Aquitalea magnusonii: one gene and its partner. The protein of the gene in region 1 binds, or shares a complex with, the protein of each later gene. Links are inferred from orthologs where the notes say so. Each region holds a gene or a part of one and is shown on either strand. Other genes may lie near its edges.

Evidence for each region.
Region 2: the proteins of eno (region 1) and DLM_RS03620 are in contact, whole or in part, in a solved structure (PDB 2FYM), measured with the Escherichia coli proteins. The link is inferred for Aquitalea magnusonii from one-to-one orthologs.

Annotation. Positions count from the first base shown.
Region 1 is NZ_AP018823.1:3,085,414-3,089,630, forward strand. What follows is about bases 1-2,937. They hold eno (phosphopyruvate hydratase), read left to right. Parts: upstream 1-795; coding sequence 796-2,079; downstream 2,080-2,937. Other genes in these bases: kdsA (3-deoxy-8-phosphooctulonate synthase), read left to right, coding at 1-693; ftsB (cell division protein FtsB), read left to right, coding at 2,087-2,377; DLM_RS14700 (GGDEF domain-containing protein), read left to right, coding at 2,454-2,937. Also shown: more of DLM_RS14700, read left to right, coding at 2,938-4,217. UniProt on the Escherichia coli protein: Catalyzes the reversible conversion of 2-phosphoglycerate (2-PG) into phosphoenolpyruvate (PEP). It is essential for the degradation of carbohydrates via glycolysis.
Region 2 is NZ_AP018823.1:752,294-769,549, forward strand. The notes cover bases 4,942-8,630. They hold DLM_RS03620 (Rne/Rng family ribonuclease), read left to right. Parts: upstream 4,942-5,316; coding sequence 5,317-8,430; downstream 8,431-8,630. Also shown: DLM_RS03585 (quinone-dependent dihydroorotate dehydrogenase), read right to left, coding at 1-316; DLM_RS03590 (malonic semialdehyde reductase), read right to left, coding at 417-1,007; flagellar motor protein MotD, read right to left, coding at 1,034-1,861; DLM_RS03600 (S49 family peptidase), read right to left, coding at 1,885-2,823; DLM_RS03605 (Rieske (2Fe-2S) protein), read right to left, coding at 2,865-3,224; DLM_RS03610 (HAD-IA family hydrolase), read right to left, coding at 3,200-3,859; DLM_RS03615 (RluA family pseudouridine synthase), read right to left, coding at 3,859-4,794; DLM_RS03630 (LysR family transcriptional regulator), read left to right, coding at 8,692-9,624; DLM_RS03635 (ABC transporter substrate-binding protein), read left to right, coding at 9,891-11,045; DLM_RS03640 (ABC transporter ATP-binding protein), read left to right, coding at 11,106-12,122; DLM_RS03645 (ABC transporter permease), read left to right, coding at 12,133-13,089; DLM_RS03650 (ABC transporter permease), read left to right, coding at 13,079-13,894; DLM_RS03655 (gamma-aminobutyraldehyde dehydrogenase), read left to right, coding at 13,911-15,347; DLM_RS03660 (hypothetical protein), read right to left, coding at 15,485-15,721; DLM_RS03665 (type I secretion system permease/ATPase), read left to right, coding at 15,954-17,256. UniProt on the Escherichia coli protein: Endoribonuclease that plays a central role in RNA processing and decay. Required for the maturation of 5S and 16S rRNAs and the majority of tRNAs. Also involved in the degradation of most mRNAs.

The DNA of each region.
Region 1 (4,217 bases):
GACAAGGCCAACCGGTCTTCCGGCAGCTCCTTCCGCGGCTTCGGCATTGATGAAGGCCTGCGCATCCTGGACGAAGTAAAGCGTCAGATCGGCGTTCCGGTCTTGACCGATGTGCATGCAGAGAGTGAAATCGCCCAAGTCGCCAGCGTGGTGGATGTGCTGCAGACGCCGGCCTTCCTGTGCCGTCAGACTGACTTCATCCGCGCCGTGGCCCAATGTGGCAAGCCGGTCAACATCAAGAAGGGGCAGTTTCTTGCGCCGGGCGACATGAAGAATGTCATCGACAAGGCGCGCGCCGCTGCACTGGAAGCCGGTTTGCCAGAGGACAGTTTCATGGCTTGCGAGCGCGGCGTATCGTTCGGCTACAACAATCTGGTATCCGACATGCGCTCGCTGATGATCATGCGTGAAACGGCCTGCCCGGTGGTCTACGACGCCACACATTCGGTGCAACTGCCAGGCGGCCAGGGCAGCTCGTCCGGCGGACAGCGTGAATTCGTACCGGTTCTGGCCCGTGCCGCAGTTGCTGCCGGCATTGCCGGTATCTTTATGGAAACCCACCCCAATCCGGCCTGCGCCATGTCGGATGGCCCGAACGCCTGGCCGCTGGGTCGCATGAAGGAACTGCTGGCCACACTGCAGCAACTGGACAGCCTGGTGAAACAGAGCAGTTGGCCCGAGCACACTCTCTGAGTCTTCTGCAGCCCGCGTTGTGGTAGCAAGCATATATCGGCCAGCCAGCAGGCTGGCCGGCAGTGATACGGTTAACCAAGCAAGCAATTGAAGGGGACAAGTATGAGTTCGATCATTGACGTAGTAGCCCGCGAGATTCTCGACTCCCGTGGTAATCCGACTGTTGAAGCCGATGTACTGCTGGAATCCGGCGTGATGGGCCGCGCAGCCGTACCGAGCGGTGCCTCCACCGGCGAGAAGGAAGCACTGGAACTGCGTGACGGCGACAAGAGCCGCTACCTGGGCAAGGGCGTGCTGAAGGCTGTTGAAAACATCAATACCGAAATCTGCGAAGCCATCATCGGCCTCGACGCCGCAGACCAGGCCTTCATCGACAAGACCCTGATCGAGCTGGACGGCACCGAAACCAAGTCCCGCCTGGGTGCCAATGCCATGCTGGCCGTTTCCATGGCTGTCGCCCGCGCCGCTGCGGAAGACGCCGGCCTGCCGCTGTACCGCTACCTGGGTGGTGCCGGCCCGATGGCCCTGCCGCTGCCGATGATGAACGTGATCAACGGTGGTGCGCACGCCAACAACACCCTGGACATCCAGGAATTCATGATCATGCCGGTTGGCGCACAAACCTTCCGCGAAGCCCTGCGCTGTGGTGCCGAAGTATTCCACAACCTGAAAAAACTGTGTGACAGCAAGGGTTACGCCACCACCGTGGGTGATGAAGGCGGCTTTGCCCCCAACCTAGCCAGCCACGAAGATGCCATCAAGCTGATTCTGGAAGCCATTGACGCTGCCGGTTACGTACCAGGCCAGGACGTGATGCTGGCACTGGACTGCGCCTCTTCCGAGTTCTACAAGGATGGCAAGTACCACCTGACCGCTGAAGGCCTGCAACTGACTTCCGAACAGTTTGCCGACTACCTGGAAACCCTGGTCAACAACTACCCGATCATCTCCATCGAAGATGGCATGAGCGAGCACGACTGGGAAGGCTGGAAGATCCTGACCGACCGTCTGGGCAAGCGCATCCAACTGGTAGGCGATGATGTATTTGTCACCAACCCGAAAATCCTGGCCAAGGGCATCGAAGCCGGCATCTGCAATTCGCTGCTGGTGAAGGTCAACCAGATCGGCACCCTGTCGGAAACCCTGAAAGCAGTTGACCTGGCCAAGCGCTCCGGCTATACCAGCGTCATGAGCCACCGTTCCGGCGAAACCGAAGACAGCACCATCGCCGATCTGGCCGTTGCCACCAACTGCATGCAGATCAAGACCGGTTCCCTGTCCCGCTCCGACCGCATGGCCAAGTACAACCAGCTGCTGCGTATCGAAGAAGAACTGGGTGATGCAGCCTGGTTCCCGGGCCGTGCCGCCTTCTACCACCTGAAGTAAGCTCACCATGCGCTGGCTGACCCTGACTCTGGTAACCCTGCTGATCGCCTTGCAATGGCCCTTGTGGTTTGGCAAGGGGAGCTGGCTCAGGGTCTGGCAGCTGGACAAGCAATTGCAGGAACAGCGGGCTGTCACGCAAAAGCTGATAGCCCGCAATGCGGCCCTGGATGCAGAAGTACGTGATCTGAAGCAAGGAACTGACGCAATTGAAGAGAGAGCGCGTAACGAACTTGGTATGATCCGCAACGGCGAGGTATTTTTTCAATTACTGGATCCGGCTACCGCGACAAAACATTGACTAAGCCAGTCCAAAACTTCGCCCTCCTGAACTAAGAATAACTATGGCTGGCTATAAAACTTCCAGGGTTTGGTCAATGACAACACAAAATCCGATAGAGGTTGCACGGGAAACGCTTAAGCAGCTCAGTCTGCGCAAGCTGCTGCCTACACCGGAAAATTTCGAGCGCGTGTACCACGAGCTCACGCAAACACCCATCGAACGAGACAACAAGCTGGGCACCCAGCTGTTACGGGCGCTGGAAACCATTCCTGCCGAATCGGCACAGAGCAAATCCTTGCTGTTGCGCCTCAAGCAGGCCACAGAAGAATCCCGCTGGGAACAACTCCCCCAGTTGGCCATCGATTTTCTCCGCTTGGCGCTCACCGAAACCAATCTGGCCCAAACCTGGGGCAGCCTGATCCAGAACCTGATCCGCAGTTGGGATTTACGCCTGCCGGATCTGCCGCAGCATCACAAACAGGCGGCACTGGAGCGGGTACTGATCAACTACGGCAATCAGCCGGAAGAGCTAAACCTCAAGCTTAGTGCGCTGGTGCGCAACTGGAATGCGCCAGCCAGCCAGCGGGAAGTGGTAGACATCACAGACAGTGCGCCACCGGCCAGCACCGGCGTTGTCGCCCCCATGGCATCCGGCCAGGATAATAGCTGGCCACTGTGGCAACGCACGCTGGCTTTTGCCCTCAAGCACGGCCTGGAACCGCGCCTGATCAGCATGCCGGACATGGTTGACTCCCTGGAGGCCCTGATCCGCGAACTGGAACAGGTCAGCGACGACGCCAGCCTCAATGTCTACATGCCCAAGCTGCGCGGCTTCATGATCAAGCTGGAACTGCAAACCCAGCAGGAAGGCCGTCTGGTATCCGGACTAACCAATCTGCTGCGCCTGTTGCTGGACAATGTGGCCGAGATCAACCGCTCGGATGACTATCTGGTAGGCCAGGTTCACTCGCTGCAGGAAGTCCTGTCACACCAGCCGCTGTCCATGCAGCAGGTTTACCAACTGGAAACCAGCCTCAAGGAAGTCATCCGCAAGCAGGGCATGCTCAAAAGCAGCCTGGATGAAGCCACCAGTTCGCTGCGCACCCTGCTGGACCGCTTCATTTCGCGCCTGGCGCAAATGACCGACAGCACCGACGACTTCCATAACAAAATCAGCAAACACAGTGAAAAACTGAAAAACACCAGTAATGTGGAAGAGCTAGGCGGCATTATTGGTGCCCTGATGGAAGATACCTCGCTGATGCAGCTGGATCTGACCCGCTCACGTGACGAACTCTTGTCGGCGCGCGAACAGGTGGTGGCTGCCGAGCAACGTATCTCCGAACTGGAAAATGCGCTGGAGGCCGCCAGTGCCAAGGTCAAGGAAGACCAGCTCACCGGGGCGTACAACCGCCGTGGGCTGGCCGAACACTTCCAACGCGAAATCAGCCGCGCCGAACGCACCAACAGCGACCTGAGCGTGGCCCTGATCGATGTCGACAATTTCAAGCAGCTTAACGACCGTTACGGCCACCTGACAGGCGATGATGCACTGAAATACCTGGTTGACGTGATCAAGCACAATCTGCGCCCGGCAGACATCGTCGCCCGTTTTGGCGGGGAAGAATTTGTCCTCCTGATGCCGGACACCCCGGTGGATGAGGCCATCGACACCGTACAGCGTCTACAGCGCGAGCTCACCCGCACCTTCTTCCTGGCCAATAACGACAGGCTGGTGATCACCTTCAGTGCCGGCATCGCCAAGTGGCACCTGGGCGAACAGGATATTGAAGTCATCGAACGCGCAGACCAGGCCATGTATCAGGCCAAGATCAGTGGCAAAAACCGTGTGGTTTCC
Region 2 (17,256 bases), 2.3 Mb from region 1 along the record:
GCTCCGGTACGCGGAACAGGCGCGGTTTGGGGTTGCCATCTTGCGGGCGTGGCGTGATGGTGCCGATTTCCAGAAAACCGAAACCCAGTGCCGCCAGTGCATCGATATGATCACCGTTCTTGTCCAGCCCTGCCGCCAGGCCTACCGCATTGGGAAAGGTCAGGCCCATGGCCTTGACTGGCGCACGCGTGGCCGCGGGGGCTGCCAGGGACAGCAGGCGCAACTGGTGTGCCTTGTCCAGCAGGTGCAGGGTATGTTCGTGGGCGGTTTCTGCGTCAAATCTGAACAGCAGAGGGCGCAGAAGGGGGTAGAGCATCGGCGTCTCCGGAGTGAATATGGCCGCTAGTATAACCGGGGAGGCAGGTGAAACCGAAGTTTTGACGGTCAGCAGCCTGGCTGACCGTCAGAATGGCGGCTCAGAGGATCTGGCAGACGTCGGCGAAATCAAAGCGCGGCGCGCGCGGGTGCAGCTTGCCGGCTTCGCCATAGCCCAGATTGATCAGGAAGTTGGATTTGAACCGTCCATCCGGGAAAAAGGCCTGATCCACGCCGGCATTGTCAAAGCCGGACATCGGGCCGCAGTCCAGTCCCAGCGAGCGCGCAGCCATGATCAGGTAAGCGCCTTGCAGGCTGCTGTTGCGTGCCGCGGTGGATTCTATCGCTGCGGCATTGCCTTCAAACCAGCTCTTGGCATCGGCATGCGGGTACAGGCGCGGCAGATGTTCGTAAAACTGCATGTCTTGGGCCACGATCACGCACACCGGTGCGCTAAGTGTTTTGTCCACATTGCCTTCCATCAAGAAGGGGCGCAGTTGTTCCTTGGCAGCGCTGCTTTTGAGGAAGACAAAGCGTGCTGGCGAGGCATTGGCGCTGGTGGGGCAAAGCTTGAGCAGCTCAAACAATTGTTGCAGCGTTTCATCGCTGACCTCCCGCTGCTGCCAGTGGCTGTGAGTGCGGGCATCGTGAAATAGCTGCGCCAGGGCGGCTGCTGGAAGCGGAGTGCTCATCAAAATGTCCTGTTATGTTGTGAGGGCTACTTGCCCACCGGCACCGCGGCAGGCGCGGATGCCGCGCTGGTGGAAGATCGCGATGGCAGCACTTCGGCTTCGTTCTGGTCTTCAGCCAGCACGGTGATGGAGACGCGGCGGTTGGTGGCGCGGCCGTCCGGAGTGGCATTGTCGGCCACCGGCAGATTTTCGCCACGCCCCACGGCAACCAGCCGTGCCGGGCTGATGCCGTTTTCCTGGAACAGCCGCACCACGCTGCCGGCCCGTGCGGCGGACAGCTCCCAGTTGGAGGGATAGGTGGAGGTCTTGATCGGCACGTTGTCGGTAAAGCCTTCCACCCGGATCTGGTTGTCCACCTTGGACAGCAGGGCAGCCATGCTGGACATGATCTGACGTGACTGGTCGTTGGGTGTTGCCTGGCCTACCGGAAAGAGGGCGGTGTCGCGGATGTCCACGGTAATGCCCTTGGGGCTTTGCGTGATGTTGACCTGGCCGCCCTTGACCAGCGGGTCCATCACCTTGGCCATGTCGGCGGCCAGTGAACCCTGCTTGGAAGCCGGGTCGATGTGGTGATCACCCTTTACCGCCTTGGCAATCGGCTTGGTGTCGGGAATCTCTATCATGGTGTTGGCTCCGCCGGTGGGCGGGGTGGTCTGGATATTGATGGCAGAACCACTACGGAAAGCATCGACGATGGCGGAGGACAACACCCGGTATTTGCCTTCGTTGACCGAGGAAATGGCATACATCACCACGAAAAAGGCAAACAGCAGGGTGATGAAGTCGGAATAGGAAACCAGCCAGCGTTCGTGGTTCTCGTGTTCTTCTTCCTGCCGACGTCTTCTGCGTGCCATTGTGTGCTCCGTGGACCGTATGATCAGAACAGGCGGGTGTTGAACAGGCTGCGTACGCCGCCGGCAAACTCCACGCCAATCTTGCGTGCCACGCGGCTGGACAGGTCATCCTGTTGAGTGTAATCCACGGTTTTTTCTGCCTTGATCACGTCGCGCGCAACCGAGCGGGTATTACCCAGGCCGTCGGCCAGTCCCAGCGGAATGCCCTTCTCGCCAATCCACACCATGCCGGAAAAAAGCTGCGGATCACTCTTGAGCCGGCTGCCGCGGCCATCCTTCACCGCCTTGATGAACTGCTGGTGGATGTCATCCAGCAATTGCTGGCGGATGGCATCCTGCTTGGGATTGACCGGGGAGAAGGGGTCGCCCATGGCCTTGTTTTCACCTGCTGTCTTCAGGCGGCGCTCCACGCCCAGCTTGTCCATCAGCCCGGTAAAGCCAAAGCCGTCCGACAGTACGCCGATGGAGCCGATGATGCTGGCCTTGTCGACAAAAATCTTGTCGGCAGCGGCGGCAATGTAATAGCAACCGGAGGCGCACACTTCCTGCACCGTGACATACACCGGGATGCTGGGGTGCAGCTTCTTCTGGCGGCGGATTTCATCATAGGCCATGCCGGACAGCACCGGGCTGCCGCCAGGGCTGTTGGCCTCGATGATGATGCCGCGCGTGCCGCGGTCTCCGTAGGCGTCTTCCAGTGCGGCGCTCAGTTTTTCGGCGGTATTGTTTTCGCTGTCGATCACGCCATCCAGGCTGATGACGGCAGTGTGGCCGCTGCCGGTGAGGGCCTCGGTCGATTTGTCATCATTACGCAGGAAGATGGTGGCCAGTAGTGCAGCGATGATGCCCAGCCACACCAGGCGGAAAAAGATTTTCCAGCGTCGGGCGCGGCGTTGTTCCACCACGGCGGCCATGGCCAGTTTTTCCACTAGCTGGCGTTCCCAGTTCGGAGTGTCGTTCATTGTGCTTGCCCTGAGTGCGAATGTCGGCAGTCTAGCAAAAATCAGTCAGGCATGACATTCAGCCATACCTTGCCCTCCGCCTCCATCAGCGGCAGCGCCTGCAGGCTTTGCCCGCGGCAAGGGCCGCCCACGCAGCGGCCATTTGCCGGCAAATACAGTGCGCCATGCATGCTGCACACCAGGTACTGGCCGGACAGATCAAATACATTGCCATCCTGCAAATCCAGCTCGATGGGAATGTGGCGGCAGGCGTTCAGATAGCCGTACACCCGGCCCTGATAGCGCAGGGCGATGGCAGCTTGCGGCTGGCCATCCGGGCCAGGCACTTCAAAGCGCACCGCGCGGCCGCTATCGAGCAGGGCCGCGCTGTCGCAGATCAGTCTAGCCGTGTCAGCAGCCATTGCTGCAACTCCGCAAAACTGTGAACGATGGTTTGCGGCTGGCAGTCCTGCAGCAGCTTCACGTCGTGGGCGCCGTAACTTACCCCCACGCCATGGGCCCGCGCATTCAGTGCCATGTTCAGGTCGTGGCTGGTGTCGCCAATCATCACGGTGCGCGCCAGTTCCACGCCCAACTCGTCGCTGATTTCCTGCAGCATGGCCGGATGCGGTTTGGAGTGGCATTCGTCCACGGTGCGGGTGGCATCAAACAAAGGCCCCAGGCCGGTTTCCGCCAGCAGGCGATTGAGGCCCACCCGGCTGTTGCCGGTGGCCACCGCGATGAACACGCCGCGTTCGCGCAAGGCGTGCAGGCCTTCGCGCACACCATCAAACAATGTCACGCCATCGTCACTGCTGCGGTAATGGCGGATGAAGCTCTCGGTGAGGGCTTTGTGCTGGCTGTCGTCAAGGCCGGGGCAGGCCATGTGCAGCGCCTGATCCAGCCGCAGGCCGATCACATGACTGGCGGCCTGGCGGTCTGGCACCGGCAGGCCCAGTTCGCGGCAGGCATTCTGGATGGAGTGGGTGATATGCGCGGTGGAGTCCATCAGCGTACCGTCCCAGTCGAATACCAGCAGGTCGTAAACACGTGCCATCAGCGCCTCAGTTTCTGCAAAAAGCCTTCCAGTTCGGCAGGCAAGGGGGCTTCCAGTTTGAGTGGCTCGCCGGTCAGCGGGTGGGGCAGGGTCAGGCTGCGCGCGTGCAGGAACATGCGCTTGAGGCCGCTGCGCGCCAGTTCCTTGTTAAGCGCAAAGTCGCCGTATTTTTCATCACCGGCAATCGGACAGCCACTGGCTTGCATGTGTACGCGGATCTGGTGGGTGCGACCGGTACGCAAATGGGCTTCCACCAGGGTGAAGTCGGCAAAGCGTTCCACAATGCTGAAATTGGTGTGGGCAAACTGGCCGTCGTCGCCTTCGGCCACCTTGACGCGACGTTCGCCGTCGGCGGTGTGGAACTTGAACAAGGGCAGCTTGACCGCTTTCTTGCTGGGGTCCCATTGGCCGATGCCCAGAGCCAGATAGCGTTTGTCCGGCACGTTCGCGCGCATCATGTCGTGCAGCTTCACCAGCGCCGAGCGTTTCTTGGCCAGCATCAGCAGGCCGGAGGTTTCGCGGTCCAGCCGGTGTACCAGCTCCAGGTATTTCCAGTCCGGATGCGCCTTGCGCAATTGTTCGATCACACCAAAGGACACGCCGCTGCCGCCGTGTACCGCCACGCCGGCCGGCTTGTCGATCACCAGCAGGGCCGTGTCTTCGTATACCACCGGAAAACTGCCCGGCGGCACATCATTGACCGGGCGCTCGGCCAGGCGGATGGGTGGAATGCGGATCGAATCGCCCGCCTGGATGCGGTAAGCAGCGTCGATACGGCCTTTGTTCACCCGGACTTCGCCCGAGCGCAGAATGCGGTAAATATGGCTTTTTGGCACGCCTTTGAGAATGCGTACCAGAAAGTTGTCCAGCCGCTGGCCGGAATCTCCCTCGTCCACGTCAAGAAACGTGACGGAGTCTTTGCGAATGTCAGTCATATTGCTTATACTTCGTGCGCTCAACCGCACATTTCAGTGCGATGACAGCGTTCCGGAAAGCCATGGTCACAGGCAGTATTGCCGCGTGATGCTGCTGCGGGAAAGTGAACCGGCCGGCAGGGTAATGACCCTGACCTGATGCCGCGTCAACCGGCCGCAGCCAAGGTTAACTCGCTCACCAAAAAGCAGCGATGGTAATGCATTTAGTCGCATAACGCACTCACGAGTATTCCATTTCCTGATGCAAAGCCAGTCAGGAAATCTTGCAGCAAAGTTTGACCCGGCACGATTACCCTCCAGTTTGTCCAGGCTGCCCGTGATGGCAGCCCGGAAGAAAATATCCGTTGCGCCAATGCGCTCAAACCCCCGGGCTCGTGTGAAATTACGTCAGGAAGTAGGCTTGATATCTCGGTTGTAATGATCTTTATACCAACACTTCTTTCGGAAAGCGCCCATCAATAGCCTCTGGGCCGTCAAATACTGGCTGCATCCCTTGCGTGAGTGCCTGCGCAGGGAATGTTTATGAAACGCATGTTGTTTAATGCAACGCAGGCCGAAGAGCTGCGCGTTGCCATCGTTGACGGGCAAAAGCTCGTTGACCTCGATATCGAAACCGTTGGCAAGGAACAACGTAAAGGGAACATCTACAAGGGCATCATCACCCGCATCGAGCCCTCCCTTGAAGCCTGCTTTGTCGATTACGGTACCGAACGTCACGGCTTCCTGCCGTTCAAGGAAGTCTCCCGTTCTTATTTCCAGGGCTATGACGGTGGCCGTCCGCGTATTCAGGACGTGCTGCGTGAAGGCATGGAAGTGGTTGTCCAGGTGGAAAAGGACGAGCGTGGCAACAAGGGCGCAGCCCTCACCACCTATATCAGCCTGGCTGGCCGCTATCTGGTCCTGATGCCGAATAACCCGCGTGGTGGTGGCGTATCGCGCCGCATCGAGGGTGAAGAACGTCAGGAACTGAAAGACCTGCTCTCCCAGCTGGAAGTCCCCAATGGCATGAGCCTGATTGCCCGTACCGCCGGTATCGGCCGCAATCTGGAAGAACTGCAATGGGACATGGGTTACCTGATGCAGCTGTGGCGTGCCATTGAAGGCGCGGCCGGCTCGCAAAGCGCGCCTTTCCTGATTCTGCAGGAAGGCAGCCTGGTGATTCGCGCCATCCGTGACTACTACCATCCGGACATCGGCGAAATCCTGATCGACACCGACGAAATCTACGAACAGGCCCGCCAGTTCATGAGCCACGTGATGCCCAACATGGTGCATCGCGTGAAGCTGTACAAGGATCACGTACCGCTGTTCTCCCGCTTCCAGATCGAACACCAGATCGAAACCGCCTTCTCGCGCAGCGTGCAGCTGCCGTCCGGTGGTGCCATCGTGATCGACCACACCGAGGCACTGGTCTCCATCGACGTCAACTCCGCCCGCTCCACCAAGGGTGCCGACATCGAGGAAACCGCACTGCGCACCAACGTTGAAGCCGCCGAAGAAATCGCCCGCCAGCTGCGTCTGCGCGACCTGGGCGGTCTGATCGTGATCGACTTCATCGACATGGAAAACCCGAAAAACCAGCGCGAAGTGGAAAACAAGCTGCGCGATGTGCTGAAGCACGACCGCGCCCGCGTGCAAATGGGCAAGCTGTCCCGCTTTGGCCTGCTGGAACTGTCACGTCAGCGTCTGCAGCCGTCGCTGGGCGAAACCAGCCACGAGCCTTGCCCGCGCTGCCATGGCATCGGCTTCATCCGTGGTACCGAATCCTCCGCCCTGCACATCCTGCGCATCATCCAGGAAGAGGCGATGAAGGAAAACACCGGTGCAGTACACGCACAAGTGCCGGTTGACGTCGCCACCTTCCTGCTGAACGAAAAGCGTGCCGAAATCCACTCCATCGAAGAGCGTCTGGACGTGGATGTGGTGCTGATTCCGAACATCCATCTGGAAACCCCGCATTACAAGATCGCCCGTATCCGTCACGACGATCTGGCCGAACTGGGCGATGGCCCGAGCTATCTGCGCGTGGAAGTGCAGGAAGAAGACATCATCACCAACTTTGGTCAGGAAAAGCCGAAGGCCGAGCGTCAGGAAGCCGCAGTCAAGGGCATTACCCCGCAACAGCCGGCCCCGGTATCCTCCCAGCCCGTTGCCGCCGCTGCACCGGTGGTGGCCGAGCAGGGCGTGGTCAGCCGTTTCTTCGGCTGGGTGAAGAGCCTGTTTGCCGAGCCGGAAGCTGCTCCGCAGGAAAACGAGAAGAAAAAACCGGCCGCTGCCGGCCAGCGCGAAGGTCAGCGCAATGGCAACCGTCAGCGTAATAACGAGCGTCGTCCGGGCAGCCAGGCGCGTCGTGATCACAATGAACGTCGTCATGGCGAAGAAGCCGGCAAGCGTCCGACCGAAGCCCGTGCCGATGGCGAGCGTCAGGATGGCCGTCGTCAGTCCTCCCGTGACCGTGGCGATCGTCAAGAGCGTCCGGAACGCGTAGAACGCCCGGAACGTGCCGAGCGTACCGAACGCGCAGAGCGTCCGGAACGTGCCGAGCGCAGCGAACAGCCGCAACGCGAACCGCGTCAGCGTCGTGAACGCGAGCCGCGTGAAAACCGCGAAGCGCGTGAACAGAATGCCCGCCCGCAAACTGAAGAGCGTAGCGAACAAGCTGCACCGCAGGCGGCCGAGAAGCCGTCCCGTCGTCGCCAGCAGGCCGAGCGCAACGAAGCTGACAAGCCGCAGGCTGCCGCGCAGGAAGAACTGAACCTGAACAGCGCTGAAGGTGTGGAAGCTGCCGCCGAGTCTGCCGAGCAACAAGAGCGTGGCGAACGTGGTCGTCGTCGTCGTGGCCGTCGTGACCGTCGCCGTGACAATGTCGAAGGCGATAACACTGCTCAGGTGGCAGAAACTGCTGCTGGCGATGTGACTGCCGAAGTGGCGGCGGTTGCTGGCGTGGCTGCCGCTGCTGCGGTTGCGGTAGCTGCCGACGCTGTCGCCCAGCCGGCTGCCGAAGTGATCGCCCAGCCGGCAGCAGAAGCTGCCGTTGCAGTGGACGTGGTGGAAGTTGCCGTGGCTCCGGCCGAGGTAGCGCAAGAAGTTGTTGCCCCGGTGGCGGCACCGGTCGAGACCCTTGCTGTTGAAGCCGCCCCGGTTGAAGTTGCACCCGAACCGGCTGCGCAGGCAGAACAAGTGGTGGTGGCCGAGGTGGCTGCGCCTGCTGCAGTTGTCGTTACCGAAGCTGCTGTGGCTGTCGAGACTGTGGAAGTTGCCGAAGTGGCTGCCCCGCTGGAGCAGATCAGCACCGTGGTTGAAACCAAGGTGGCGCAGGCTGAGGTGGCCATTGCCGCCGAAGCGGCACCTGCCGAACAGCCTGCTGCTGCCCAAGTTGCAGAAGTTGCCGTGAGCGAGCCTGTGGCCGTGGCACCGGTGGTGGTGGAAACTGCGGCAGCAGCCCAGCCCAAGCTGGAAGCCGAGTTGCCGGCGGATCTGGGCGGCCTGGTGATGGTTGCCACCAAGGCGGTATCCGACGTGGTGGTGCCACAAGTGGAAGTGCCGACTGGTCCGCGTCGCCGCGATGTGGTGCGTCAGGCAGCAGAGCAGCCGGTGGCGATTGAACTCAAGCAGGTGGAAACCCGCAATAGCTGATGCCGTGCATGGCCCCTGCAAAAACTACTTGCAGGGGCTTGACGGTTTCACAAAGAGTTTATAGAATAGCTTTCTCTTTAGGCAATTCCCTGATAGCTCAGTCGGTAGAGCGACGGACTGTTAATCCGCAGGTCGCAGGTTCGAGCCCTGCTCGGGGAGCCAAGCATTTGAAGCCCAGTCAGCAATGACTGGGCTTTTTGCATTGTGCTGTCCGTCCTGGCTGCGCTCGGGCACAATCTGCCAGATAACAAGGACTGGTAGTTGAAAGGGGTTGGGGTGTCGATCACGCTGAAAAACGTGCGCTATTTTGTTGCCGTGGCCGAGATGGAATCCATTTCTCGTGCGGTGCAGGACCTGAATGTTTCGCAATCGGTGGTGACTGAGGCCATTCGCGCGCTGGAGGATGATCTGGGGGTGCTGTTGTTTACCCGTCACGCCCGTGGCATGAGCCTGACCCATGCCGGTTATCAGTTTCTGCGCCATGCCCACCAGATTCTGGCCTCGGTGCGCCATGCCCGCGAAGCCCTGTCTACCCGACCTGATGCCGTCACCGGCCAGCTCAATATCGGCGTCACCAGCCTGGTATGCGGTTACTTTCTGCCCTATCTGCTGGAGCGGTTTCGCAGCACCTTCCCGCAAGTGGAAGTGCGGGTGGTGGAGGATCAGCGCGACTATATCGAACACCTGCTGGTCAATGGCGAGCTGGATGCCGCAGTCCTCATTGTTTCCAATGTGCAGAACCGTCAGGCCTTGCATACCGAGGTGTTGCAACAATCCAGCTATCGCCTGTGGCTGCCTTCCGGTCATCGCTTGCTGGATGGTGGTGGGGTGACACTGTCGGATCTGGCCGACCAGCCCTTGGTGGCGCTGAAGCTGGACGAGCTGGAAGACGTGGCCACCGCGCTATGGCGGCAGATTGGCCGCAAGCCGCAACTGGCGGTGCGTACTGCGTCGGTGGAGGCCATGCGTAGCCTGGTGGCGACTGGTGCCGGGCTGGCCATCATGCCGGATGTGCTGTATCGCCCCTGGTCGCTGGAGGGGGATAGGCTGGAGGTGCTGCCCTTGCAGGAGGCAACGCCGACACTGGAAGTCGGGGTGGTATGGCGGCGCGGCATGCAGGTTTCTGACAACACCCATAACTTCCTTACCCTGGCCAGAGAGTACAGTCGCAGCCACAAACAGACCTTCTCCTGATATCTGTTTAAAAGATAATCGCGTATTGCTGATCGGAATTTTCGATAAATTACCCAATGTCATGTGGTAGACCTGGTCTGCACGGCGGTCCGGTGTAGTTTCTGTGGTCTGCGTTATTCCCATTTGCCTGCCTCTGGCATGAGCTATCTGTTTTTCCAATTGCTGTCATTGGCCACACTGGCTAGGGGCGCTGGCGAACACTGCCTAGAATCGGCTCACACATTCCCAGACGCACAATGCGCAGTCCTTGGAGAAGGAGAAACGTGATGCAAAGCAGCCTGATTCGCCTGACCGCCGCCTTGGTCAGTTCCAGCCTGATTGCCCCTGCCGTGCTGGCCGCACCGCTGACCAGCCTGGGCAAGCCGGAAGGCAAGCTCAATATCATTGCCTGGCCGGGCTATATCGAACGTGGTCAGAGCGACAAGAACTACGATTGGGTGACCGGCTTTGAAAAAGCCACCGGTTGCCAGGTGAACGTCAAGACCGCCGCCACCTCGGATGAAATGGTGTCGCTGATGAATTCGCCCAATTACGACCTGGTGACGGCATCGGGCGATGCCTCGCTGCGGCTGATTTATGGCAAGAAGGTGCAGGAAATCAATCCGGCCCTGATTCCCAGCTGGAAGACGCTGGACCCGCGCGTGAAGAACGGCAACTGGTTCACCGTGGCCGGCAAGCCCTATGGTGTGCCCTACCAGTGGGGGGCCAACTTCCTGATGTACAACAGCAAGATCTTTCCCAAAGCACCTAGTAGCTGGTCGGTGGTGTTTGAGCCGGGCAATCTGCCGGACGGCAAGCCCAACAAGGGCCGGGTGCAAGCATACGACGGTGCCATCTATATTGCCGACGCTGCGCTTTACCTGATGCACAAGAACCCCAAGCTGGGCATCAAGGACCCGTATGAACTGAACGAGGCCCAGTACGCTGCCGTGCTGCAACTGCTGCGCCAGCAAAAGGGCCTGACCCATCGTTACTGGCACGATGTCACGGTACAGATGAACGACTTCAAGAAAGAAGGCGTGGCGGTTTCCAGTGCCTGGGGGTACACCATCAACACCCTGCAAGCAGAGAAATTCCCGGTGGCCGGCACCATTCCGCAAGAAGGGGCCACCGGCTGGGCTGATACCACCATGCTGCATGCCCAGGCCCAGCACCCGGTTTGTGCATACAAGTGGATGGAGTGGTCGCTCAACAAGAATCTGCAATCCGCACTGGCCGAATGGTTTGGTTCCAATCCGGTGGTGGCGGACGCCTGCAAGACCAAGGCTCCTGGTGGCAGCAATTTCTGCCAGAGCAACGGTTTTGACCGCTTCGGCCAGATCCGCTTCTGGCGTACGCCGGTGGCCAAGTGCAGCCAGGGTAGCTGTGTGCCCTACAGCCGCTGGACTGCCGATTACATTGCCATCATGGGCGGTCGCTGACCGCATGCAGAACATGCTGCCTGCCGGTGTGCGAGCGGTGGGCAGCGGGGAGCTTTGTTCATGAGCCTTGCCGTTCGTTTCCAACAGGTCAGCCGCCATTACGATGCCGTGCGCGCGGTTGACCAGATCGACCTTGCCATTGCCGAGGGCGAATTCTTTTCCATGCTGGGGCCGTCCGGTTCCGGCAAAACCACCAGTCTGCGGCTGATTGCCGGTTTCGAGCAGCCCAGCAGTGGCTCCATCCAGATTTTCGGCCGTGAAGCCGCTGGCCTGCCGCCCAATCTGCGTGACGTCAACACCGTGTTCCAGGACTACGCGCTGTTTCCGCACATGAGTGTGCTGGACAATGTGGCCTACGGGCTGATGATCAAGGGCGTGGCCCGTGCCGAGCGTCATCGCCGTGCCGAAGCCATGCTGGAAATGGTCAAGCTGGGGCAGTACGGCAGCCGCCGCCCGTCGGCCCTGTCCGGTGGCCAGCGGCAGCGCGTGGCACTGGCGCGGGCGCTGATCCTGCAGCCGCGTGTCCTGCTGCTGGATGAACCGCTGGGCGCGCTGGACCTGAAACTGCGCGAACAGATGCAGACCGAGCTGAAAGCTCTGCAGCGCAAGCTGGGTATTACCTTCATCTATGTCACCCATGATCAGGGCGAGGCACTGTCGATGTCGGACCGGGTGGCGGTGTTCAACAAGGGCCGTATCGAACAGATTGCCGCCCCGCAAGAACTCTACACCCGTCCGGCCACCGCCTTTGTGGCCGACTTTGTCGGTACTTCCAATGTGTTCGATGCCGCTTGGGCCGCCAGCCTGACCGGCCAGCAGCAGGCTTTTGCCGTGCGGCCAGAGCGCATACGTCCGGCACAAGACGGCCAGGATGGTGATGGCATCCGCCTGCCCACCCGTCTGCTGGATGTGCAGTATCTGGGCGCGGTCAGCCGCTACGAGCTGGAAGCCGGCCCGGAGCGCATCATCAGCATGGTGCTGCCCAATGACGATGCGGCTGCCACGCTGGCATTGACACCGGGCCAGGCCCTTACGGTATGGCTGCCGGCACAGGCCATGCATGCCTTGGCCGGTTGAGGAGGACAAGATGATGACTGCTTCGCTGCCCCAGGGGCAGATTGCGCCAGCCCGGCAGGGATTGCTGATACGCCTGGGCATCACCCTCTACCGTCACCCCGGCTTGCAACTGCTGTTGCTGCTGGCGCTGCCGCTGCTGTGGTTTGTGCTGGTGTATCTGGGTTCGCTGTGTACCTTGCTGGCTCAAAGCGTGTTCACTTTTGACGACTTCACCATGTCGGTCAGCCGGGAACTGACGCTGGAAAACTACCGGCAACTGCTGTCGCCGGCCAATCTGGACGTGGTGCTGCGCACCCTCAGCATGGCCACGCTGGTGTCGCTGGCCTCGGCAGTGCTGGCTTTCCCGCTGGCCTATTACATGGTGCGCTATGCCCGTGGCTGGCAGAAGGGCTTCTTTTATGTGGCGGTGATGCTGCCGATGTGGGCCAGCTATATCGTCAAGGTGTATGCCTGGACGGTGTTGCTGGCCAAGGGCGGCATCGTGTACTGGGCCTATCAGTCGCTGGGCTTGCAGGGCATTGTCGACTGGTTGATGACACTGCCGCTGCTGGGGGGCAATTCGCTCACCACCTCCAACCTGGGGCGCTTTACCGTGTTTACCTATATCTGGCTGCCTTTCATGATCCTGCCCATCCAGGCGGCACTGGAGCGGGTGCCGGCCAATCTGCTGCAGGCCAGTAGCGATCTGGGTGCCAGCGGTGCACAAACCTTCCGCCATGTGATTCTGCCGCTGGCTTTCCCTGGTGTGGTGGCCGGTTCCATCTTCACGTTTTCATTGACCTTGGGCGACTACATTATCCCGCAACTGATCGGCCCTTCCGGCCTGTTCATCGGCTCGATGGTGTACACCATGCAGGGTTCCATCGGCAATATGCCGCTGGCCGCCGCCTTTACCGTGGTGCCGGTGTGCATCATCGGCCTGTACCTGCTGGGTGCCCGCAAACTGGGAGCGTTCGATGCACTCTGATCAATCCGACCGCGCCCCGTGGTGGCTGCGCCTGCTGGCCTTTGGCGGCATTGGTTTCCTGTTTTTGCCCATTGCTGTGATTGTGCTGTATGCCTTCAATGCGGAAAGTTCGGGTTACAGCTTTCCGCCGCAGGGCTTCACCCTGGGCTGGTTTGCCGCTGCCTTTGCCCGCGATGATGTGCTGGCCGCCATCGGCCTGTCCTTGCGGCTGGCGGCACTGGCCACGGTGCTGGCGCTGCTGCTGGGCACACTGGCCGCCGCGGCGCTGTACCGGCGCGACTTTCTGGGCAAGGACGCCATCACCATGATGTTGATCCTGCCGATTGCACTGCCCGGCATCATCACCGGCATTGCCTTGCTGTCGGCCTTCCGGCTGGCGGACATCACGCCGGGTTTCTGGACCATCGCCATCGGCCACGCCACTTTCTGCGTGGTGGTGGTGTACAACAACGTGATTGCACGCTTTCGCCGTATCAGCACCAGTTTGCTGGAGGCCTCGCAAGACCTGGGGGCCGATATGTGGCAGAGCTTTCGCTATGTCATCCTGCCGCAGATTGCCACCGCGCTGCTGGCGGGCGGCATGCTGGCCTTTGCCTTGAGTTTTGACGAGATCATCGTCACCACCTTTACCGCCGGGAATGAAGTGACGCTGCCCATCTGGATGCTGAACCAGCTTACCCGGCCGCGCGATGTACCCATTACCAATGTGGTGGCCCTGTGCGTGATGCTGATGACAGCACTGCCCATTCTGGCTGCTTATACCCTGACCCGTGGCACGGAAGACATTGCCGGCAGCGGCAAATAGACGACGAGGACTGAGCATGGACAAGACTCTGCAATGCAAAATGCTGATCAATGGTGAATTCGTGGCCGGGGAGGGCGATGCGGAAGCCATTCTCAACCCGGCCAGCGGTGAGCTGATCGTGAAGATCAACGAAGCATCGCTGGAACAGGTACAGGCAGCCGTGGCTGCCGCCCAGGCGGCATTCCCGGCCTGGGCCGCCACCACCCCGCGCGAGCGTGCCGAAAGGCTGCTGCAACTGGCCGATGCTATCGAGGCGCGCGGGCCGGAGTTCGCCCGGCTGGAATCGCTCAACTGCGGCAAGCCCTATCATCTGGCCCTGAATGATGAAATTCCCGCCGTGGTGGATGTGTTCCGCTTCTTTGCCGGCGCGGTGCGTGCCCAGACCGGCATGCTGGCAGGTGAATACCTGCCTGGCCATACCAGCATGATCCGCCGCGACCCGCTGGGCGTGGTGGCCTCGATTGCGCCGTGGAACTACCCGCTGATGATGGCAGCCTGGAAAATGGCACCGGCGCTGGCGGCAGGCAATACCGTGGTCCTCAAGCCATCCGAGCAGACGCCGCTATCCACGCTGAAGCTGGCCGAGCTGGTGGCCGGCCTGTTTCCGGCCGGGGTGTTCAACCTGGTGCTGGGCCGGGGCGAAAGCGTGGGCAGCCCGCTGATCTCCCAGCCGCAAGTACGGATGATTTCCATCACCGGCGATGTGTCCACCGGCCAGCGCGTGCTGGAAACCGCCGCGCGTTCGGTCAAGCGTACCCACCTGGAGCTGGGTGGCAAGGCGCCGGTCATCATTTTTGATGATGCCGACCTGGCCGCAGCCGTGGAGGGCATCCGCGCCTTCGGTTACTACAATGCCGGTCAGGATTGCACCGCCGCCTGCCGCTTGTATGTGCAAAAAGGTGTTTACGAACGCTTTGCCGCCGATCTGGCCAGCGCGGTGGGCAGCATCAAGGTGGGCCACCAGCATCTGGAAGGCGTGGAAATGGGGCCGCTGATTTCCGAGCGCCAACGCAACCGGGTGGCCAGCTTTGTCGAGCGCGCCCAGCAACAATCACATGTGGAAGTGCTGACCGGCGGCAAGCTGGGCGAGGGGCCGGGCTTCTTCTACCAGCCTACGGTGATTGCCGGCGCACGGCAGCAGGATGAAATCGTGCAGCGTGAAGTGTTTGGCCCGGTGGTGTCCATCACCCCGTTTGATGATGCCCAGCAGGTGATCCAGTGGGCCAATGATTCCGACTACGGCCTGGCCAGCTCGGTGTGGACGGCAGACGTGGGCCGGGCAATGCAGGTGAGCGCCCAACTGCAATACGGCTGCACCTGGGTCAACACCCACTTCATGCTGGTGAGTGAAATGCCGCATGGCGGCATGAAGCGCTCCGGCTATGGCAAGGACATGTCGATGTACGCGCTGGAAGATTACAGCTGCGTGCGCCACATCATGCTGAAGCACTAAGCGCCGCCACCAAAGCGCCTGCTGCTGCCTAGCGCCTTCTTGGCCCAGGGGCGCTACGCTCTGGTGAGCAGCGCCCAAGCCCTCAGGCTGCCATCCCAGCCCGCCCGGTCCGTTTCTGGTGAAACGACCGGGCGCTTTCATTTGCCGCGATATTCCACCCGCTCCAGCATTTCCTCCACCGCCAACTGCAGCGCCTGGGCTGCACCATCGGCACCGGGGCGGTCGGCAAAGTCGGTCCATTCGCCATAGCGCAGCTGCCAGCCATGGAAGTCTGCCTCGTCCACCCGCAGGATGAACTCCGGCACGGAAAACACCGTACCGTCAGCGCTGCCAAGCTGGCGGTAGGCAATACTGCTGCTGTCTTCGATAAACATGGCAATCCTGTGTCCGTGCAATGCAAGCAAGCCGGTTACCTTAGCGCGCATGTGCGCTATTGACCAGCCTGGCCCGGCGGTGATTTTCCGGCGGCGAAGCGTTAACCCGCTGACTAAACTGGAAATGAGGCGCGCTGCATGTCAATGGTAAGATTGCTTGCATTTATTTACATGGCCGTACTGTTGCGGCCTGCGCTTTTGCTGCCGACCTGCCATTTCGAGATTTCCGCTCATGAAACGTCTTTTGCAATCCCGGTCCGAACTGGCGCAGATCATGCTCACTTTCCGGCAGGTGTTTTACCGGCTGGCTGGTTTCAGTGCCGTCATCAATCTGCTGATGCTGCTGCCTTCCATCTACATGCTGCAGATTTACGACCGGGTGCTGCACAGTCGCAATGAAACCACGCTGCTGATGCTCACCCTGATGGTGGTGGGGCTGTATGGCCTGATGGCGCTGCTGGAGCTGGTGCGCTCGGCGGTGCTGATCCGGGTGGGTAACCGACTGGACATGCAGCTGAACTTTCGCGTGTTCAGCGCTGCCTTTGAGCGCAATTTGCGCCGCAACAACGGCAATGCCGGCCAGGCGCTGCACGACCTCACCACGCTGCGCCAGTTTCTCACCGGCAATGGCCTGTTTGCCTTTTTCGATGCGCCGTGGGCACCCATCTACCTGGTGGTCACTTTCATGTTCCACTGGATGCTGGGCCTGTTCGTGCTGGCCGGCATGCTGATCCTGTGCGCGCTGGCCTGGCTGACCGAACTATCCACCCGCAAACCGCTGGGTGAGGCCAATCAGGCGGCCATTGCCGCCAGCAATTACGCCAACAACAATCTGCGCAATGCCGAAGTGATTGAAGCCATGGGCATGCTGCCGGCACTGCGCGAGCGCTGGTTCCTGCTGCAAAGCCGGGTACTGGAAAAACAGACCGAGGCTTCCGACCGCGCCGCACGCATTGGCGCGCTCTCCAAGCTGGTACGGCTGGCCTTGCAATCACTGGTGCTGGCAGTGGGGGCGGTACTGGCCATCCAGAATGAAATTTCCCCCGGCATGATGATTGCCGGTTCCATCCTGATGGGCCGCGCCTTGCAGCCGGTGGAAATGGCCATCGCCACCTGGAAGCAACTGATCTCTGCCCGCGCCGCCTATCAGCGCCTGGATGAGCTGCTGGTGGAGTATCCGGCACGCATCAGCGGCATGAGCCTGCCGCGGCCACAAGGCAATCTGCAGCTTGAGGGCGTGGTGGCGGCAGCGCCGGGCAGCAGCCTGCCCATTCTGAAAAACATCAGCTTTGCCGTGCAACATGCCGATGTGGTGGGCATTGTCGGCCCCAGTGCGGCGGGCAAATCCACCCTGGCGCGCCTGCTGGTGGGCGTCTGGCCGGCACAGTCGGGCAAGGTGCGGCTGGACGGGGCGGATGTGTTCCAGTGGAACAAGGACGAATTGGGACCGCACATCGGTTATCTGCCGCAGGATATCGAGTTGTTTGAAGGCAGCATCGCCGAAAACATTGCCCGCTTTGGCAAGGTGGACTCGG